Parashewanella spongiae: one gene and its partner. The protein of the gene in region 1 interacts with the protein of each later gene in a pairwise test. Links are inferred from orthologs where the notes say so. Each region holds a gene or a part of one and is shown on either strand. Other genes may lie near its edges.

Evidence for each region. The genes of interacting proteins can lie anywhere in the genome.
Region 2: the proteins of aceE (region 1) and nth interact in binary tests that used the Escherichia coli proteins (3 or more experiments, as listed by UniProt). The link is inferred for Parashewanella spongiae from one-to-one orthologs.

Annotation. Positions count from the first base shown.
Region 1 is NZ_CP037952.1:5,073,397-5,076,601, reverse strand. Bases 1-3,187 are described here. They hold aceE (pyruvate dehydrogenase (acetyl-transferring), homodimeric type), read left to right. Parts: upstream 1-320; coding sequence 321-2,987; downstream 2,988-3,187. Other genes in these bases: aceF (dihydrolipoyllysine-residue acetyltransferase), read left to right, coding at 3,000-3,187; pdhR (pyruvate dehydrogenase complex transcriptional repressor PdhR), read left to right, coding at 1-274. In the rest of the region: more of aceF, read left to right, coding at 3,188-3,205. UniProt on the Escherichia coli protein: Component of the pyruvate dehydrogenase (PDH) complex, that catalyzes the overall conversion of pyruvate to acetyl-CoA and CO(2).
Region 2 is NZ_CP037952.1:2,475,828-2,478,736, reverse strand. The notes cover bases 15-2,905. They hold nth (endonuclease III), read left to right. Parts: upstream 15-1,084; coding sequence 1,085-1,726; downstream 1,727-2,905. Other genes in these bases: E2I05_RS09505 (hypothetical protein), read right to left, coding at 2,638-2,905; gloA (lactoylglutathione lyase), read left to right, coding at 2,186-2,596; E2I05_RS09520 (electron transport complex subunit E), read left to right, coding at 383-1,078; rsxG (electron transport complex subunit RsxG), read left to right, coding at 15-390. Outside these bases: more of rsxG, read left to right, coding at 1-14; more of E2I05_RS09505, read right to left, coding at 2,906-2,909. UniProt on the Escherichia coli protein: DNA repair enzyme that has both DNA N-glycosylase activity and AP-lyase activity. The DNA N-glycosylase activity releases various damaged pyrimidines from DNA by cleaving the N-glycosidic bond, leaving an AP (apurinic/apyrimidinic) site.

The sequences.
Region 1 (3,205 bases):
TGTTGCCATGTTGCATTTAGTGCTTAGTCTTGAGCCTGTATTACACAAAAATGTCGCTCAAAATTTAGTATTGCTGAGCCGCCGTGAAGACGCGGCTAAAATGGCTAATCAACATCGTAGAGCGTTGTTGGCTGCCATTGTAGAACGAAACCCACAATTGGCGCGTGAAGCCTCTAATGAGCATTTAAGCTACATTGAAGAAGTCATGTTATCCATGCGGGAAGAAGATAGCCGGTTGCAGCGTAGTTTGCGCCGATTGAAGAGTGGTGATTAGGCGCAATTGCCTGATACCTAAATCTGATAGAGAGAAGGACAGTGTCATGTCTGAAGATATGCTACAAGACGTAGATCCATTAGAAACTCAAGAATGGCTTGACGCCATGCAAGCTGTATTGGAGCAAGAAGGTCCTGAACGGGCTCATTATCTTTTAGAAAAGATGATTGATAAAGCACGCCGCAATGGTACTCACTTACCATATACTGCAACCACGGCTTACATAAACACCATTCCAGCCGGCCAAGAGCCAAACATGCCGGGCAATCAAGAAATGGAGCGCCGTATTCGTGCGTTAGTTCGTTGGAACGCGCTTGCTATGGTATTGCGTGGTTCAATGAAAGATCTTGAACTGGGCGGTCATATATCAAGCTTTTCATCAAGCGCGACGATTTATGATGTGTGTTTTAATCACTTCTTCCGTGCGCCAAATGATAAAGATGGTGGTGATCTGGTTTATTTCCAAGGTCATATTGCACCGGGTATTTATGCACGTTCATTCCTTGAAGGGCGTTTGACTGAAGAGCAACTCGCTAATTTCCGTCAAGAAGCCGATAGTAAAGGTCTGTCTTCTTATCCTCACCCTAAACTGATGAGTGATTACTGGCAGTTTCCTACAGTTTCTATGGGTCTTGGTCCTATCCAAGCAATTTATCAGGCACGTTTTCTTAAGTATTTGACCGATCGTGGTATTAAAGATTGTTCAGAGCAAACGGTTTATTGTTTCTTAGGTGATGGTGAGTGTGACGAGCCAGAAGCATTGGGCGCCATTGGGCTTGCGGCTCGTGAAGAATTGGATAACCTAGTTTTCATTATTAACTGTAACCTACAGCGTCTTGATGGCCCTGTGCGGGGTAACGGTAAAATTATCCAAGAGCTCGAAGGCGAATTCCGCGGCGCAGGTTGGGAAGTGACCAAAGTGATTTGGGGTCGTTATTGGGATGCACTATTAGCTCGTGATACCAGTGGTAAGCTATTGCAGTTGATGGAAGAAACCGTTGATGGTGAATACCAAAACTGTAAAGCTAAGGGTGGCGCGTATACGCGTGAGCACTTCTTTGGTAAATACCCAGAAACGGCAGAAATGGTCGCTAACATGTCTGACGATGACATTTGGCGTTTGAACCGTGGTGGTCATGATCCAGTTAAAGTATACGCCGCATTAGATAAAGCGAAAAAGACCAAAGGTCGTCCAACGGTTATTTTGGCTAAAACTGTGAAAGGTTATGGTCAAGGTGATGCTGGTGAAGGTAAAAATATCGCCCATAATGTGAAGAAAATGGCGGTGGATTCAGTACGACACTTCCGTGATCGTTTTGATATTCCAGTACCGGATGACAAATTAGAAGATATTCCTTTCTACCATCCAGGTGCCGATTCACCAGAAATCAAATACATGATGGAGCGTCGTGATGCGCTTCATGGTTCAATGCCAAAACGTCTTGAGCAATTCTCTGAGCAAATCAAAGTCCCTGAACTGAACATCTTTGATGCGGTATTAAAAGGTTCAAATGGGCGTGAAATTTCATCGACAATGGCCTTTGTTCGTATTTTGACGGCATTGCTGAAAGATAAAGGCGTTGGACAAAAAATCGTTCCAATCATCCCTGATGAAGCACGTACATTTGGTATGGAAGGTTTGTTCCGTCAAGTGGGCATTTATGCACATGAAGGTCAAAAGTACGTACCGCAAGATAAAGATCAAGTGGCTTATTATCGTGAAGATAAAACCGGTCAAGTGTTGCAAGAAGGTATTAACGAGCTTGGCGCGATGTCATCTTGGGTATCAGCGGCCACCAGTTACTCGGTGAACGATACACCGATGATCCCGTTCTATATCTACTACTCAATGTTCGGCTTCCAACGTATTGGCGACATGGCGTGGGCAGCTGGTGATATGCGAGCGCGTGGTTTCTTAGTCGGTGGTACTTCAGGTCGTACAACGCTTAATGGTGAAGGTTTACAGCATCAAGATGGTCACAGCCACGTATTGGCGAATACCATTCCGAATTGTGTTACTTATGATCCGACATACGGCTATGAAATCGCTGTAGTAGTACAAGATGGTATTCGTCGCATGTACGGTGAGAATCAAGAAGACGTATTCTACTACTTGACAACAATGAACGAAAATTACGTTCAGCCTGAAATGCCTGCGGGTGCTGAAGAAGGCATTGTCAAAGGTATTTATAAGTTAGAGACTGTTGAAGGTTCTGGTAAAGGTAAAGTCCAACTTATGGGTTGTGGCACTATCCTTGAGCAAGTACGTAGCGCGGCGCAAGCCTTAGCAAAAGACTTTGGCATTACAGCCGATGTGTTCAGCGTAACCAGCTTCAATGAACTGACCCGTGATGGTCAAGCCGCTGAGCGTTGGAACATGCTAAACCCGACTGAAACACCAAAAACAGCGTACATCAGTGATGTCATTTCTAGCGATAGCCCCGCAATTGCAGCGACAGATTACATGAAAGTGTACGGTGAGCAATTACGTGCTTATATGCCTACGGACTATAAAGTATTAGGTACTGACGGCTTCGGTCGCTCTGATAGTCGTGATAACTTGCGTCATCATTTCGAAGTTGATGCGAAGTTTATTGTAATCGCGGCATTGAAGAGTTTAGTTGATCGTGGTGAGCTGCCAGTGGATGTGTTAACAAAAACCATCAAAGAATACGGCATCGACACTGACAAAGTTAACCCGCAATACGCGTAAGAGGGAAACCTAATGGCTGAATTAAAAGAAGTATTAGTTCCTGATATAGGCGGGGACGAGGTGCAAGTAATTGAATTGTGTGCAGCGGTAGGCGATAGCTTAGCAGCAGATGACTCAATTCTTACTGTAGAAAGCGATAAAGCGACCATGGATATTCCAGCACCTTTTGCTGGTACCTTGGCCGAGTTAAAAGTAGCCGTAGGCGATACCATTTCTGA
Region 2 (2,909 bases), 2.6 Mb from region 1 along the record:
ACAACAAACGGTAAACCAACAGCAATTGCTTTAGAAACCATCGCACCAAATGGTTACAACGGCGCAATTAAACTGATCATTGCCGTAAATAACAAAAATGAATTACTTGCCGTTCGCACACTTAACCATAATGAAACACCAGGGCTTGGCGATAAGATTATGTTATCAAAGTCGGATTGGGTTAATTTTTTTACAAATAAACCCATTGTAGAAGCGAATAAAAAAAGCTGGAAAGTGAAAAAAGATGGTGGAGAAATCGATCAGTTTTCTGGTGCAACCATCACTCCTAGAGCTTACGTGCAAGCCGTGTCAAAAGCTTCATTTTATCTCAGGAATAATTTTGACCGAATAAGTCGACAGAACCGTGCATGTGAGGATTCCAATGGTTAACTATAAAGACATCGCAATTCAGGGACTTTGGAAAAATAATCCTGGGCTAGTTCAATTACTTGGCCTTTGCCCCTTACTTGCCGTTACGGCAACTGTTACTAATGCAATTGGTTTAGGATTAGCTACGCTTATCGTTTTAGTATTTTCTAATGTTTTTGTTTCATTAGTGCGTACATTTATTCCAAAAGAAATTCGCATTCCTGTTTTTGTGATGATAATCGCTGCATTAGTGACCGCTGTTCAGCTCCTTATTAATGCTTATGCCTATGAACTTTATCTTTCTTTAGGCATTTTCTTACCTTTAATAGTAACCAACTGTGTCATTATTGGCAGAGCTGAAGCGTTTGCTTCCCGAAATAATGTTATATCATCTGCATTTGATGGCTTGATGATGGGTATCGGATTTACTCTTGTACTTGTTATCTTAGGGGGATTTAGAGAAATATTGAGTCAAGGCACTTTGCTTTCGGGTTCTGAGCAGCTTTTAGGCGATTGGGCTAAGAATTTAACCATTCAATTATGGCATTTAGATACTAGCTTTCTAATTGCAATGTTACCTCCTGGTGCATTTATTGGGATGGGTTTATTAATTGCATTCAAAAATGTTGTTGATAAAAAAATCGAAGAAGCCAAACCTGCCCCGCAAGTAGAAGAAGTAACACGTGCTCGTATCACCAAAGTCGGGTAATCAAGAATGAATAATAATAAGCGTCGGCAAATTTTAGAAAGACTTAGAGCAAATAACCCCAATCCAGAAACTGAGCTCAATTTTTCGAGCCCATTTGAGTTATTAGTAGCAGTCACCCTTTCAGCTCAAGCAACTGACGTTTCAGTGAATAAAGCAACTGATAAGCTTTTCCCTGTCGCTAATACCCCGCAATCTATTTATGATTTAGGTGTTGATGGGCTAAAGGAGTACATAAAGACTATTGGTCTTTATAACAATAAAGCCATTAACGTTATTAAGGCTTGTAAGATATTGATCGAAAAACACGATGGTAAAGTCCCTGAAAACCGCGAAGCACTTGAGTTTTTACCGGGAGTTGGAAGAAAAACAGCGAATGTAGTGTTAAATACTGCTTTTGGTTGGCCAACCATTGCTGTGGACACTCATATTTTTCGAGTTGGAAATCGAACGAGATTCGCTTCTGGAAAAAACGTAGATCAAGTCGAAGAAAAAATGCTAAAAGTGGTTCCTGCTGAATTTAAAGTTGATGTCCATCATTGGTTTATTCTTCATGGCAGATACACTTGTTTAGCTAGAAAGCCAAGGTGTGGAAGCTGTATTATTGAAGACTTGTGTGAATTCTCTGGAAAAGTATATCCTGATGAATAGTGCCAATTTCTAACAGAGATAGTTATTATACCAATATTACAGTAATTCAATGCTCAACTCAGAGCTAAGTACCTGTCGATAAGTTCTTTGATAATTATTGTGTTCAGGTTTAGCCTTATACAAGGCGCAATGTAGGGCGCATAGCCGTAGCTATGTAACATAAGTTGCAACACCATAGAGTGCTGAAACTAGGCACTAGAAAATCTTAAGAAACTTATGGTCAGGTACTTATGTATGTGCTCAAAGGGTAAGGCTAAAAGATTCCATTACTGCGTTACAAGCACTTGAATTATTAAGACAAAAGCACTAAGTGCGTTGAACACCAGTTTTATATGGCGGCCGTAGGGAATAAAGTACTTCGAGCTTGCGCTTTGCACTGAAACCCTTTAGCTCTTTCTGAGTGCTAGATTAATTACTGTATTGGTATTAATATAATTCAATTAAAATTTTGAGGTATTTATGGCTCAACTATTACATACAATGATCCGTGTAGGAAACTTAGATACAAGTATTGATTTTTACACTCGTGTATTAGGCATGAAGTTATTAAGAAAGTCAGAAAATACTGAATACAAATATACCCTTGCATTTGTTGGTTATGGCGAAGAGTCTAGCGGACAAGCTGTTATTGAGCTGACCTATAATTGGGGTACTGAAAGCTATGATCTTGGGTCTGGTTTCGGTCATTTAGCAATTGGTGTTAACGATATCTATTCGCAATGTGATGTGATTTCAGCCGCTGGCGGGAAGATAATTCGTGCCCCAGGTCCTGTTGCCGGTGGTTCAACTGAAATCGCATTTGTTGAAGATCCTGATGGATATAAAATTGAGCTGATTCAAATTAAAGCAATTACGGATGGTTTAGGTTAATTTACCCGTGATCATTGCCGTATTAGCTTATTTAAGTACGGCTAACCAATTATTAAATTCCTCATATAATTTGGTATACGTACCTGTTCGCAATAATTTTTTATTGTTTTAATAGATTCCATCCCTTCCAAAAACCAGCCTAAATCTCCACACATAGCTCCTGAACTCACAGTAGAATATATAACACCAAGTTCCTTTCTTAACGCACTGGTTCTTTTCATCTTCAGTGCCATGAATGCTTTAAGGTGTTCAGGGTTCTTTTTCAACTCCCTCTTTGTCTGTAAATCTAGAAACTGTGCGCCAGAACGCTCAA